DNA from 2 places in the Rhizobium sp. S96 genome. Region 2 is predicted to be linked to the other one. Evidence: riboswitches for the same ligand, from Rfam matches in the RefSeq annotation. Region 2 holds a riboswitch; the other holds the start of a gene.
The links. A riboswitch is a leader RNA that binds a small molecule or an ion and turns the genes downstream of it on or off. The one in region 2 is predicted to bind cobalamin.

Region 1 (7,724 bases), on a different contig from region 2:
CGGGGAGAAGGGAAGATTGGAGCGAGCGGCCCGCAAAAAAAATCCTCTCCCCAACGGGGGGCCGAAGGACGGGTCGAGACCGACGGCTCGACCCCGGTCAGTGCCGGCTGGCGGATGAGGGGGCCGCTGGGCACCACTCGAGCGATTTTCAAAATGCGCGATCCGCTCACCTCTCAGCCCTTCGTCACCAGAAGGGCCTCCAGCAGCTTCTCTCAAACCAAAAACGTGACCGCGCATCTCAACCATAAACCTTAAACCAGACCCTCGATAGCCTCGCGTACCGCGCCCTCATCCATCTCGTGCAGCCCGATCACCACCAGCCGCGTGACGCGCGTCTCGCCGGCAGCCCAGGCGCGATCGAAATAGTGGTCGATACGGCTACCGACCGCCTGCAGCTGCAGGCGCATCGGCTTGCCGGGGACGTCGACGAAGCCCTTGAGACGCAGAACGTCGTGCTCGGCGATGATGCCCTTCAGGCTCTCGACAAAGGCCGAGGGATCGGCGATCGGGCCGAGCTCCACGACAAAGCTGTCGAACTCATCGTGATCATGCGGCGTGCCGTCCTCATGCTCCAGTTCGTGATGGGACTTGCGGTTGCCGATATCCTCTTCGGTGCCGATGCCGAGGCCGAGCAGCACTGATGCCGGCACCTCGCCATTCTTCGCCTCGATCATCGCCGGCTTGCGCGCCGTGCGTGAGGCGACCTCGTCGCGAACACGGGCAAGGCCGGCGCCGTCGATGAGGTCGGTCTTGTTGAGCACGATCAGGTCGGCGCAGGTGAGCTGGTCCTCGAAGAGCTCCTCGATCGGGCTTTCGTGATCGAGCGTCTCATCCTCGACGCGCCGGGCTTCCACGGCATCGTGATCGTCGGCGAAGCGGCCGGCGGCGACGGCGGCGCTGTCGACCACGGTGATCACGCCATCGACGGTCACCTGCGTGCGGATGTCAGGCCAGTTGAAAGCGGCGACAAGCGGCTGCGGCAGGGCAAGGCCCGAGGTTTCGATGACGATATGGTCAGGCCGGTTCTCGCGCTCCAGAAGCTTGCTCATGGTCGGGATGAAGTCGTCGGCCACCGTGCAGCAGATGCAGCCATTGGTGAGCTCGATGATATCGTCCTCGGTGCAGTTTTCCGCCCCGCAGCCCTTCAGCACCTCGCCGTCGACGCCGAGATCGCCGAACTCGTTGATGATGAGCGCGATCTTCTTGCCGCCCGCATTGGTCAACAGGTTGCGGATCATCGTCGTCTTACCGGCGCCGAGGAAGCCGGTGATGACGGTGGCGGGGATTTTCTGCTGGTTCATCAATTCAACCCTTCATTTTCAGCGGCAGTCCCGCCGCGATAAAATATACATCCGCGGCGATCGCCGCGATCATCTGGTGCAGTCGTCCGGCATGGTCGCGAAACTCGCGCGCCATGCGGTTCTCTGGCACGATGCCGAGGCCGACTTCATTGGAAACGATGACGAGACGTGCCTTGACCTTCGGCAGATAGGCGGCCAGTGCCGCGAATTCCGCCGCCACGTCGCGCTCATCCATCATCAGATTGGTGACCCACAGCGTCAGGCAATCGACAAGCAACGCCCGCCCCTCGCCGTCGATCGCGGCAAGCCGGCCTGCGAGATCGAGCGGCTCCTCGTGCGTCGTCCAGAGATCGCCGCGGTCCGCCTTGTGCTGGTCGATCCGCGCGCGCATTTCCTCGTCCCAGGCGCGGCCGGTGGCGATGTAGTGGCGCTCGAGGCCGCTGTCGATGACGAGCTGCTCGGCAAAGCGCGACTTGCCGGAGCGGGCGCCGCCGAGAACGAGGGTGGAGGATGCGGTCGTCATGCGAGGACGGCTTTCGCCGATGATTGGGCTCGGGGCCTGACGCGCACGCCCTCATGAAGGACTTTGCCCGCACGCAGGGCCGCGTTCTTGTGGCCAAGCGTCACTTGGGCGACGTTATAGGAATTCTGTGCGCCCAAGTCCTCGGATGCGAGAGACCATCGTCCGGGCCGATAGGAGTCATCCGACGCGCGGACGCGCGATGGCAGGTTGCCTTTGACATCATCCGAGCGAAGCTTTGCCGCAAGAATGAGGGAACCTGCCTCCACAGCGATAAGGAAGCGTGTAGCGAACGTCGCAAGCGTCCGGCATGACGCCGACGCCAAAATCTCATTGTCTGCCATGACAACCTCCGTGCTGGCATTGGGCACACTTGCCCAGGGTTGGGCTTTGCGCCCGGCACGATTGGCAGGTCTCCTGGCTCGCGGGTCCAGGCGACGATCGGGACGGCTCAATTGGCCATCCCGATCGTGCCATCGGTCCTTCCTCGCCTTCCCGGCTGCAATCATGAAAAGGCGGACGATTCGTAGATTTAGAGGCGTCCAACCCCGGTTGATCATGGCTTGCATTGCCAGTGGCTTTTCCGCCGTCTTCAGCCCCTCGCCCGCCTACACCACGCAGGCGGCCAGCTTGAGAGCATCCGACGCCGGACGGAAGACCCTGACCGCTCTACAGTCGCGGGGTCGGCTGTGATGAAGGCGCCCGGATTGGGTCCACCCCGTCACATTCCCTTTTCATCCGCACCGCTTTTGGCGATCCGGAACCATTCGCTATCGAGTTCATGGTTAGGCAAGGCCGGGTATGAAGTCAATCGACTTGGGCGCGGCCATGGCAGAACGCTACTGAGTTCAAAACACCTCATAGACGACATACCCTACCATATTTATCGTCTTTTATCAGTTACTTACGTCATAAATAATTGTTGTATCCGCCGGCCTTTTGCCGCATTTGCATCGCAAGCGCATCCCCAAGCCACGTCGGCACCCTTCACGGCCCTTGACCGGACCTTTACCCGCCTAGTTTCCTTGTCATGCTTCTGAAAATAGATACCCGCCGGCTCGGCCCACTTCACACCCTGTTGGATGTGGGACGCATGCGTGCCCTCCTCAGACGCAGCGAAATGGGCATGGTGCTCGCGGGCGCGATTGTCGGCGTCACGTCGGGCCTTGCGGTCACGGCGATGAGCCTGATTTCCAAGGAGATGCACAGCCTGATTTTCGGTATCAGCGAGGTCGAGCGGCTGAGTTCGTCGCAGATCGAGAACAAGTTTCTGCTGCTGGCTGCCCCCGTCGGCGGCGGCATTCTGCTTGGCCTGTTGATGTTCATTCTGGCGAAGACGCGCAAGAAGCCGATGGTCGACCCGATCGAGGCAAATGCCTTGCATGGCGGACGCCTGTCGCTGACCGATAGTATCCTGGTTGCCGTGCAGAACCTGATCTCGAACGGCTTTGGAGCCTCCGTGGGACTGGAGGCCGGCTATACCCAGCTGGCATCCGGTATCGCGTCGAAGCTCGGGCTGAAGCTGCAGCTGCGTCGGTCCGATTTGCGAGTGCTCGTCGGCTGCGGCGCCGCCGGCGCCATCGCCGCTGCCTTCAATGCACCGCTGACCGGCGCGTTCTACGCGTTCGAGCTCATCATCGGCACCTACACCATCGTCTCGCTAACGCCTGTGGTCGTGTCCGCGATTGTCTCCACCACGCTGGCTCGGTTTCTCGCCGGCAGTGATTTCCTCATTGACGTCGGCCAGTTCGGCACGGTCATGCCGGCCGATTATGTTCCCGCGGTGCTGCTCGGCGCCTTCTGCGCCGGCGTCGGCATCCTGATCATGCAGGGCGTCGCCTTCATCGAGGAGACGGCGCGCAGGAGCTCCATAGCTCCTCCTTTGCGGCCGGCGCTCGGCGGCATTGTCGTCGGCCTTCTCGCGCTGGTCACGCCGCAGGTTCTCTCGGCCGGCCACGGGGCATTGCATCTCAACCTCGGCAGAGACGTCGCCATTCCGGTGCTGATCGGCCTGTTTCTGCTGAAATCCTTTGCATCAGCCATTTCGATCGGCTCGGGCTTCAGAGGTGGCCTGTTCTTCGCGTCGCTCTTCATGGGAGCGCTGCTCGGAAAGTTGTTTGCCTACTCCGCTCCCTACTTCGCCCATGCGACACTCACGCCGGTGATCTACGCGGTCGTCGGCATGAGCTCGCTTGCCGTCGCGGTCATCGGCGGCCCGCTGACCATGACGTTTCTCGCACTGGAAATAACCGGCGACTTTCCGATCACTGTTCTGGTCCTCGCCGCAGTCATTACGTCTTCGCTCGTCGTGCGCAGCACCTTCGGCTACTCGTTTGCCACGTGGCGCTTCCATCTTCGCGGCGAAAGCATCCGCAGTGCGCATGACGTCGGCTGGATCCGCAATCTTACGGTCGACAGGCTCATGCGTGCCGACGTCAAGACCGCGAAGCCCGGCATCTCGGTCGAAGAGTTCCGCAGCCTCTTCCCCATCGGCTCCGCGCAGCGCGTGGTTCTTGTCGATGACAATGGAAAATACGCCGGTCTTGTTCTGGTGCCGGAGATCTACGCCAACCTCACAGACACGGATGACGAGAGCAAGGGTCTGGACGAGTTCATTCGATACAAGAACGACTTCCTGCAGCCGCAAATGAACGCCAAGCAGGCAGCCGCCATTTTCGACAAGACGGAAAGCGAAGCGCTTGCTGTCGTCAACAATCTGGTCGAGCGAAAAGTGGTGGGGCAGCTCAGCGAAGCACACACGCTGCGTCGCTACAGTGAAGAACTCGATCGCCGCCGCCGGGAGATCTCGGGCGAGATCTAGCCGAGCAATTCGCCGAGCCAGCGGGCATCGAGATGGGTTTCGAGCTCAGCGGCAATCTCGTCCAGCGCAAGCTCGACACCGGCGCGGTAATTGCGCATCTCGCCCTTGAGACCGAAGCTCTGCAACAGCCGGGAGCGATAGGCGTCGCTCGCGAATAGCCCGTGCAGATAGGTCCCCATGATCCGCCCGTCTCCCGACCTCGCGCCATCAGGCATCCCGTCAACGATCGCAAAGGGCCGGTTGCAGTCTGCGCCTCGGGTGACGCCGAGATGAATCTGATAGCCTGAGAGCGGATCCCCATGTTCGACGGAAAAAGCCACGCTGTTGCGAACCGTCTTCTCGGACGCCATCACCGTTTCGATGTCGAGCAATGCAAGGCCATCGGTCTCCACGGCGCTGCCCTCGATGCCCTCTGGGTCATGGACCTTCCGGCCAAGCATCTGGTAGCCGCCGCAAATACCGATGACGCGACCGCCGCGCCTGACATGAGCTGCCAGATCGGCATCCCACCCGGCCGACCTCAGGTCAGCGAGATCAGCCACCGTCGACTTGGACCCCGGCAGAATGATCAGCTGGGCATCGACTGGCATCCGCTCGCCTTGCCGCACGAAGACCAGCTCGACGTCAGGCTCCGCCTTGAGGGGATCAAGATCATCGAAATTAGCAATCCTCGAGAGAACGGGCACTGTAATCCTGAGCGCCCCCGCCTCGCCCCGAGCGAGACGCTCCAGCGCAACCGAATCTTCTGCCGGCAATCGTGACGCCGCCTTGAGCCACGGCACCACGCCGAAGCACGGCCAGGCGGTGAAGCGATCGACCGCCGCGATCCCGTCGTCGAAAAGCGAGACGTCCCCCCGGAACTTGTTGATGATATATCCCGAGATCGCGCCGCGATCATCCTCACCGAGGATGGCGTGCGTTCCGACCAGCGATGCAATCACGCCACCGCGGTCGATATCGCCGACGAGAACGACCGGAACTCCGGCGCGCGTCGCAAAGCCCATGTTGGCGATATCTCCGGCACGCAGATTGATTTCGGCCGGCGACCCCGCCCCTTCGACGACAACCAGGTCAGCCCCTGTCGAAACCTGCGAAAAGCTCTCCAGCACGTAGTCCAGCAGCTGTGGCTTCAGCCTTTGATAATCGCGCGCCTTCGCCTGCCCCCATACCTTCCCCTGGACGATGATCTGACTGCCGTTCTCCGATTGCGGCTTCAGCAGAATGGGGTTCATGTGCACGGAGGAACGGACGCGCGCCGCCATCGATTGCAGCCACTGCGCCCGGCCGATCTCGCCGCCATCGTCGGCAACGGCGGCATTGTTCGACATGTTCTGCGGCTTGAAGGGCCGCACAGAAAGGCCGCGATTGGCCGCCAGCCGGCAAAGTCCCGCCACCAGCACCGTCTTTCCGACATCGGAGCCGGTTCCTTGCAGCATGATGGCTTTGGTCATTGTCGTGAAGCTCCGGCACCCGTCGCTACGGCCTACAAGCGGCGTTCGCCAAGGTCAATCACGGCCGCCCAAAATGCGAAAGCCGCGCTGGCCATCTATGGCCGCGCGGCTTGCCGAAATACGCTGGCGCTTGCGTCCATACACGACGAAGCTCACGTTCTCCGGGACGCATTACCTGATCCGGAGAAGCAGCGGTTGTCCCCCGCCACGCAACGATTGATAGCGCCACATTCTTACCGGAGAGTTAGTGAGCCATTAAGCAAAGATGAATTTCGGCACTTTTTTGGTTTTTTGTCTCCTTGCAAGGCCCAGGAGACCCGCGGGAGCTGTGGCAGGCTGCCGGGCGCGCGGTCATTAACTATTTTAAATCAGCCGCTTAGATTCGACGTCCGCCCACGATAAGACCGTTGATTTCCCGGGCCGAACGCGTAGGCTTCATTTCAAGGTGTCAGGATCGGCGCCAGGGGAAAGCCATGAACGAACGCGGTGCGTCTGCTATCTGCAGATGCGGCCCGGGTCGATGGCAACGCCAAAATGGGAACGTAAGATGAGATTTCTGTGCACGTCGATCGTGCTTGCTGCAGGACTGTTTGCGACAGCCGGGACGGCCGCCGCCGAAGGATGCGGCAATGTCTCGATCGCCGAGATGAAGTGGGCGTCGGCCGGCATCGCAGCCAATTTCGACAAGATCATTCTTGAGGCAGGCTACGGCTGCACGGTGACGATCGTTCCCGGCGACACGATGCCGACCTTCGTTTCGATGGATCAACAGGGTACGCCGGACATTGCCTCGGAATTCTGGGTGAATGCGGTTCGAACCGAACTCGACAACGCCATCAAGGCGAATCGGCTCGTCCAGGCGGCGGAGATTCTGTCGGAAGGCGCGGTCGAGGGTTGGTGGATCCCGAAATTCATCGCCGATGCCAACCCCGACATCCGCAGTGTCCAGGATGCCCTCAAGCGTCCCGACTTGTTTCCGGCGCCCGACAACCCGCAGCAAGGCGGCATCTACAATTGCCCGACGGGCTGGAACTGCCAGATATCGACATCCAATCTGTTTCGCGCGCTCGCGGCCGACAAGGATGGCTTCACGCTGATCGACACCGGCAGCCCGCAGGGTCTTGATGATTCCATAGCGGCCGCGTTCCAGAAAAAGGTTGGCTGGCTCGGCTACTACTGGGCGCCGACGGCCATCCTCGGGAAATACGACATGACACGGCTGAGCTTCGGCGTCAGCCACGACAAGGCCGAATGGGACAGCTGCACCGCCGTTCCCGGCTGCGCCCGCCCACAAGTCAACTCCTACCCGCTATCGCGCGCCTTCACCATCACGACCAAGGCGTTTGCCGACAGGGCCGGACCGGCAGCCGATTATCTGAAGAAGCGCGCATGGGACAACAGCACCATCAACGATGTGTTGGCCTGGCAGGACGAACACCATGAAAGCACGAGGGAGGCGGCGCTCTACTTCCTGCGCAACTATGCCGATCTGTGGACCCAATGGGTGCCCGCGGACGTCGCGGCGAAGGTCAAGGCAACGCTCTAGCTCCTGTCGGCAAGTTGCCATTCAGTCGTGGAGGCAGACGACGACGCGGACACATATGGTTTTCTCAATCCGTCGCATCGCCTAT
Region 2 (7,724 bases):
TCATCGGCACGACCTGCAGGCGATCGCGGATCCAGGAGTATTGCGAGTAGTCCATCAGCGAGCCGAAGGCGGCGACCACGGGCAGGCCGAGGCAAAGGCACCTGACACGCGCCTTGCTCTGCAGTTTGGGGAAATGCCGCCAGGCAAAGCGCCAGGCGAAGACCATGCCGGCCAGCGACAGCAGAATACCCATTGCCAGGACAATCGCCGTGACCGGTCGCTCGCGCACCATGACAGGCAGAAGCTCCATGATCTGCCGACCGAACAGGATATCCGACGGATAGAGAGGATCGGAGAGGTAGTGCTGCTTCTGATTGGAAACGAAGGCGGGAACGATCACCAGCGGCAGGACGATCAAGGCGGATAGAAAGCGCCGACCGAAAGCCGCATCGAGGGTGAGCATCAGCACCGTCAGCATCACCACGGTGGTCATACCGGGACGGGCCGTCGAGGTGAGGAATGTCCCCACGTCGCCAACACCACCGCGTGCGATCATTTCGACCGTAATCGTTGCAAGAAGCGCAATCAGCGCAGAAAGGGCGGTCCCCACAGCGCCGCGCGATATGGAGGCACGACCTTCACCCGCGCCAGCGTAGAACGACGCGACACGAGACGCCGCTCCGGACCTTAAAACTTGCGCGATCAACGGTGAAACTCCAATATCATAAAACCTTCACCGAACTGTCACATCTTGGTCATGAACGCTAGATGAACCGTTTTAGTTTCCTGCAGTTCTCGCATTTTGTTGATGCCCGAAGAGGCTGAACGGAAGGGCCATCGCCGGTGCGGGGCAAGGTAGCTGCCGAGAGTTTTCTTGCGCCCAATCAATCGGTCGCGTAGGTCAGGGACCGGTTTGAGTTTGAGGAGGCTTGGCGTGCGCAGTTCCGTGGAGATCTACAACGTTCGAACGGGCACTGCCCGGATTGTCTGGCAAACCGACAAGCTTGTCGAGGCACCGAATTTCTCGCCCGACGGGAGCTATCTGCTGCTCAACGGCGACGGGCTGCTCTATCGCCTCGCCCTCGACGGCTCAGGCGGCTTCGAGAGATTGGATACCGGCTTCGCCGTCCAGTGCAACAATGATCACGGCATCTCGCCTGATGGAACGCAGATCGTCATCTCGGACAAGACCGAGTTCGGCAAATCGGCGATCTATGTCCTGCCGATCGAAGGCGGCACGCCGCGCCTGGTCACCCCGAACCTTCCGTCTTACTGGCATGGCTGGTCGCCAGACGGGAAGGAACTCGCCTATTGCGGCATCCGCAACGACGTCTTCGATATCTACACGATTTCGGTCGAGGGTGGCGAAGAGCGGCGCCTGACCCACGGAGAGGGACGCAACGATGGTCCTGATTACTCCGCCGACGGCCGCTGGATCTACTTCAACTCAAGCCGCACCGGCCTGATGCAGATTTGGCGCATCCACCCGGATGGCACGGGGCTCGAGCAGGTTACGCAGGACGACTACGGCAACTGGTTTGCTCATCCGTCGCCCGACAACGACCGGGTTCTGATCCTCTCCTACGACCCTGATGTGTTCGACCACCCGCGCGACCTGAATGTCCGGCTCCGGATGATGGACATGGATGGCAACAACCTGACAACGCTGTTCGAGCTCTTCGGCGGGCAGGGGACGATTAACGTTCCGAACTGGTCACCGAATGGTGACGAGTTCGCGTATGTCCGCTACTTCCCGGTACCGGATTGAACGATTGCCTTTGTCTTCGTTTCGGGACATAGAACGCGCGTCGGGTGCCCGCCAAGCGGCGGGAGAATCGGGAATTCGGTGAAAGACCGGAACGTGCCCAACGCTGTAAGGCCGACGTCTGCCGCTTGATATGCCACTGGCTTGCGCCGGGAAGGCGCTGCAGACGGATGACGCCAAGTCAGAAGACCGGCCCGACAATCATAGACTGACCCGCGCGGACGGCGGGCGGTTGTATTGTTGGGGATTGACGATGCGACCAGACAAATCTGGCTCTCTATCGAGAGCCGGTGCCTTTTCAGCCGATGAACGTGCGGCCGTTTACAAGGCAATCGAAACCAGACGGGATGTTCGATCCCAGTTCCTGCCGGACCCGTTACCTGACGACGCTGTCAGGCGGCTGCTTGCGGCCGCGCACCACGCGCCTTCGGTCGGCTTCATGCAGCCCTGGAATTTCATCCTGGTGCGTGACCAGGACGTGAGGCTCCGCGTATGGGAGGCTTTCAATCGCGCCAATATCGAGGCCGCAGAGATGTTCTCCGGTCAACAGCAGGCGGCATATCGTGCGCTGAAGCTGGAAGGCATCCGGAGTGCGCCTCTCGGAATCTGCATCACTTGTGATCCGGACCGATGTGGCGACGTGGTGCTCGGGCGAACACACAATCGGCGCATGGATTCCTATTCCACCGTTTGCGCCGTCCAGAACCTGTGGCTTGCCGCGCGGGCGGAAGGCATCGGTGTCGGCTGGGTCAGCATCTTCCACGAGGCGGAGCTGAAACAGATACTCGGCGTCCCGGAACGGGTCGAAATCGTCGCCTGGCTCTGCATCGGCTATGTCGACCAGCTCTACGACCAGCCGGAACTCGCGATCAAAGGCTGGCGGCAACGTGTGCCGCTCTCAGACCTGATCTTCAACGATGCGTGGGGGCGAACGGAGGACGCTTCGTGAGCGTCACTGCTGTTGCGGCTGGGCGCCGGGGGCCAACGGGTGCTTCAGATCGATCGTTTCCTGATCGCCGGCGAGGAACTGCGGGCCGACCTGCCGCACCTTGCCGCTCTGTGGCTCGTAGGGCCGATCCGGCACGCTCGCCTGCGGGGCAGACGCGGTCGCGGGGGCGGGCGTCGGCTTCGCGGTCTGTATCGTCGTGATCGAGCCTTTTTGCGGAGGTTCACTGACGGCCGACTGATTTTTCCGCATGCGTTCGTAATAGGCCGGGAGATCGCAGGTGCAGGACGACTTCTCGCCCGGCTTGCGCTTCTTATAGGCAAAGGCATTGGGCAACGCGCTGTAGGGGGCGCCCGATGTCGTCGACGTCATGTTCGACGTCTCGGTGTTCGAAACGTCATGATAGAAGAGCTCGGTATCGACCCCGGGGCACATCTTCGAGCAGGTATCGGCGTCGCGGGCGAAGTCGAATGAGGTCGCATTCGAGCTGATCGGGAAGAACCCGCCATCGCAGGTCCGTACGCAGACGGTATTGAGGTGGGAAAGGCCTTGCGTGCCGACGCCACCATAAAACCTGCGGCCTGGGCTCCCTCCGAGCGGAATGAAGGTATCGTTGTGCATCGCCTGATCTTCGACGCTCGGTGGCTCGGCATATTGAGGATCGTCGCTGACGGTCGGCTCCTCGTTGCAACTATTGGCGTCGAGCGCGGCCATCAGCTCGTTGCGGGTCCGCGTATCCTCGCTCTGTGAGCGCAGTTCGTCGCGTCGGTCCTGGAGGTAGCGGATATTGTCGGCCATCCTGGCTTCGGCCTGCTCGAGCTCGCTGCAGTAATCCGCATCGTCACCGCCGATGACCACCATGCTTCCCGAAGTGCAGCCGTTGCGCCGCAAGTCGCCTCTCACCTTGCGAAGCTCAAGGTTCTGCTCGGCGATGGCGCTTGCAAAGCGCCGGACTTCCGGGTTGCTGCCGATCACCTGCGGCAGATCGGCAAGTCGTGCGCGCAGCTCGCCGCAGATCGGTGCGACTTGCGCAAAAGCGGGCGTCGTCGAGAGGGCTATCAGCAGCGTGAGAGACAGGTTCCGGCGGTTCAAGGCATCGTCCCGTAAATGAGCAAATACCAGTTCGGGGCGACGCATATCGCCGCCCCTTGTCTTAGCTTGTTTGTCTTAACAAGCTGCCGTCGGAATCCTAAAGCATTTTCCCGGTTTCGACCACTCAGGCTGGCTGAGAGGCCTCGACCACGGCGAGCGCTGCCATGTTGACCACACCGCGCGAGGTAACCGACGGCGCAAGAATATGAGCCGGCAGCGCCGCACCGAGAAGGATCGGGCCGACATGAAGGCCGTCTGTCATCGACTTCACCACACCGAGCGTGATGTTGGCCGCGTCGAGGTTCGGGAACACCAGGAGGTTCGCTTCGTCGTGGAGTGTGGTATCCGGCATGACGCGCTTTCGCAGCGTCTCGGTGATCGCGCTTTCGCCATGCATTTCGCCATCGACCTCAAGCATCGGCGCGCTTTCGCGAACAAGGCTCAGAGCCGTACGCATCTTCGTCGCGCTTTCGGACTCGCGAGAGCCGAAATTCGAATGGGAAACGAGGGCGACGCGCGGCGTGATGCCGAAACGCTTGATTTCCTCGGCTGCCAGAACCGCCGATTCCGCGACCTCCTCTGCCGTCGGATTGAAGGTGACGTACGTGTCGGTGAAGAAGGTCGCGCCGCGCTGCGAAATCAAGAGGCTGAGCGCCGAGAAGTCGCGAACATCCTTCCGTTTTCCCACGATCTGGCGCACGTCGCGCAGGTGCTTCTCATAGCGGCCCTCAAGACCACAGATCAGTGCGTCGGCTTCACCGCGCTTCAGGGCAAGGGCACCGATCACGGTGGTGTTCGTGCGCACGATGGTACGGGCGGCTTCGGGGATGACGCCGCGGCGGCCAACGAGCGACAGATAGAGATCGACATATTCACGGAACCGCGGATCGTCTTCCGGGTTGATCACGTCGAAATCGGACAGCGGCCGGATGCGCAGGCCGTAGCGCTTCAGACGGGTCTCGATGACCTGCGGACGGCCGATGAGGATCGGCTTGGCAATGCCTTCCTCAAGCAGCACCTGGGCGGCGCGCAATACGCGCTCGTCTTCGCCTTCGGAGAAGATCACCCGTTTCCGGTCCGCGTTCTTCGCAGCGGCAAAGATCGGCTTCATCACGAAGCCGGAGCGGAAGACAAAGCGGTTCAACTGGTCGAGGTAGGCATCGAAATCCGTGATCGGGCGGACGGCCACACCGCTCTCCGCCGCAGCCTTGGCGACAGCCGGGGCAATGCGGAGGATGAGGCGCGGATCGAACGGCGAGGGGATCAGGTAGTTGGGTCCGAAGATCGGCGTCTCATCGGAATAGGCGCGAGCGGCGACGTCAGACGGTTCTTCGCGGGCAAGGGCGGCGATGGCGCGAACGGCCGCCATCTTCATTTCCTCGTTGATTGTGACGGCGCCGCAATCGAGAGCGCCGCGGAAGATGTACGGGAAGCAGAGGACGTTGTTGACCTGGTTCGGGAAGTCCGAACGCCCCGTGCAGATCATCGCATCCGGGCGGGCGGCGCGGGCGAGATCCGGCATGATTTCGGGGTTTGGATTGGCAAGCGCCATAATCAGCGGCTTGTCAGCCATCTGGGCCAGCAGCTCCGGCTTCAGCACGCCGGCAGCGGAGAGACCGAGGAAGACATCGGCACCGCCGATATTTTCGGCGAGCGTGCGGGTATCGCTCTTCTGCGCGTAGACGCTCTTCCATTCGTCCATCAACTCGACGCGGCCTTCGTAGACGAGGCCTTCGAGGTCGTGGACCCAGATGTTCTCGCGCTTCGCGCCGAGCGTGACGAGAAGGTTGAGGCAGGCAAGTGCCGCAGCACCGGCGCCGGAGGCGACGATCTTGACCTCTTCGATCTTCTTGCCGGCCAGTTCCAAGCCATTCAGGATAGCCGCGGCAACGATGATGGCGGTACCGTGCTGGTCATCGTGGAAGACCGGGATCTTCATCTTTTCGCGAAGCTGGCGCTCGATCTCGAAACATTCGGGCGCCTTGATGTCCTCGAGGTTGATACCGCCGAAGGTCGGCTCCAGCGACGCGACCGTGGAGACCATCTGATCGACGCTTGTAGCATCCACTTCGATATCGAAAACGTCGATGTTGGCGAACTTCTTGAAGAGGACCGCCTTGCCTTCCATCACCGGCTTCGATGCCAGGGGGCCGATATTGCCCAGGCCCAACACCGCGGTGCCGTTGGAGATGACCGCCACGAGATTTGCGCGTGAGGTATAGTCCGCAGCCGTCTCCGGGTTGTCGCGAATGGCGAGGCAGGGAGCAGCAACACCGGGCGAATAGGCGAGCGCGAGGTCGCGCTGGTTGCCGAGTGGCTTGGTGGCCTGGATCTCGAGTTTTCCGGGACGGGGGTAGCGGTGGAAGAACAGTGCCTGCTCATCGAGGCTTCCGCCTGCCGTATTCGCTTCCGTCTTGGATTTTTCGTGATGATCCATCGTCGTCTCCGGGCTGTCGCATGCTGTCTTTGGTGGCCTTCAATACATCAAACGCAACCGCTGGACAGTCAAATTTTCGAAAATTGCTCAATTTGAACCATGGTTTCGAGACCTTGGGACCGCTGTGTAAAAACAGGCAGGGAGAGGGGATGTCATCTTCCTGAAACACGACTCTGGTTTTCAGAGACACAGATGAACCAGGGACACGGGCAGGATGCTTGTGAAGGATAATATGGATACCCGTCACTTCCGTACGCTCTTTATTTCCGACGTACATCTCGGCTCGAAGGCCGCAAAGGCGGATTTTCTGCTCGATTTCCTCAAGTATCACGAGGCCGACACCGTCTATCTCGTCGGCGATATTGTCGATGGCTGGCGCCTGAAGCGCAGCTGGTACTGGCCGCAAGATTGTAACGACGTCGTGCAGAAACTGCTGCGCAAGGCGCGCAAAGGCACCCGCGTCATCTACATTCCCGGCAATCACGATGAATTCCTCCGCGACTTTCCCGGCATGCACTTCGGCGGCATCGAAGTCGCCGAACGGATGATGCACGAGGCCGCTGACGGCAAGAAGTATCTCGTCCTTCACGGCGACGAGTTCGACGTCGTCGTTCGCAATGCGCGGCTGCTCGCCTATCTCGGCGACTGGGCCTACGACATGGCGATCATGATCAATGTCGGCCTTGCCGCCGTTCGCAGACGCCTTGGAATGCCTTACTGGTCTTTCTCCGCCTGGGCCAAGCTGCAGGTGAAGCATGCGGTGAACTTCATCGGCGAGTTCCAGAAGGTCGTTGCGGACGAGGCGCGCAAGCACGACGCCGACGGCGTGATCTGCGGGCACATTCATCACGCCGTGATGGAGGACATGGACGGCATTCGCTACATCAACACCGGCGACTGGGTTGAAAGCTGCACGGCAATCGTCGAACACATGGACGGCACGTTCGAATTGATCGAATGGCGCACGATGGCCGACGCCCAACCCATCACGCTTGCCATCGAACACCAGAAGCCGGAACTCGCGCAGCAGGCCGCGTAAGCAGGCCGTCTCGGCACATCTCTTTCGGAAACATACCCTTCGGGCGTTGCGTCCGCGCGACAGCTCCCAATTATTTTTGAAATCGGTTTGGGCGGGCTATTTCTTGCCATAGTCGCCCTTAGGTTGACGTGTTAGGCAACGGTCAGTTTCCTTCAGGTCTACCCATGATTCCCGTTCAAAATCTCTCCAGGGGAGAGGGCGCGCCACCGCGCTTCCGATTGCTAAGCGCGCTGTCATATTGCGCGCCTCTCCTTGTGAACGGCGTTGCCTTGCCCTTCTTTCCAGTCTGGCTGGCACTTCACAAATTCACCGACCATGAAATCGGCCTCATCCTTGCCGTGCCCATGATCGTGCGCGTGCTGGTCGCACCCATTGTCGCGATGTACGCGGACCGGATGAAGGAGCGTGCGGACGTTCTTCTGTTTTCCGGTGGGCTTTCACTGCTGACGGCGATCGCCCTCTACTGGACGACGACGTTCTGGCCGGTTCTGATCGTATACACCAT

Region 1: another riboswitch for cobalamin. It lies ahead of QTL94_RS00350 (hypothetical protein); the one in region 2 lies ahead of bluB (5,6-dimethylbenzimidazole synthase).

The regions. Positions count from the first base shown of each region.
Region 1 is NZ_JAUDRY010000002.1:39,555-47,278, reverse strand. Features, by position in the region: gene cobW (cobalamin biosynthesis protein CobW) at 252-1,301, opposite strand; gene cobU (bifunctional adenosylcobinamide kinase/adenosylcobinamide-phosphate guanylyltransferase) at 1,306-1,824, opposite strand; gene QTL94_RS00350 (hypothetical protein) at 1,821-2,165, opposite strand; cobalamin riboswitch at 2,212-2,604, opposite strand; gene QTL94_RS00345 (chloride channel protein) at 2,852-4,642, shown strand; gene QTL94_RS00340 (cobyric acid synthase) at 4,639-6,093, opposite strand; gene QTL94_RS00335 (glycine betaine ABC transporter substrate-binding protein) at 6,641-7,639, shown strand.
Region 2 is NZ_JAUDRY010000033.1:6,064-13,787, reverse strand. Features, by position in the region: gene QTL94_RS24325 (LTA synthase family protein) at 1-646, opposite strand, end outside; gene QTL94_RS24320 (TolB family protein) at 875-1,708, shown strand; cobalamin riboswitch at 1,734-1,917, shown strand; gene bluB (5,6-dimethylbenzimidazole synthase) at 1,959-2,654, shown strand; gene QTL94_RS24310 (DUF2865 domain-containing protein) at 2,658-3,743, opposite strand; gene QTL94_RS24305 (NADP-dependent malic enzyme) at 3,868-6,180, opposite strand; gene QTL94_RS24300 (UDP-2,3-diacylglucosamine diphosphatase) at 6,395-7,219, shown strand; gene QTL94_RS24295 (MFS transporter) at 7,384-7,724, shown strand, end outside.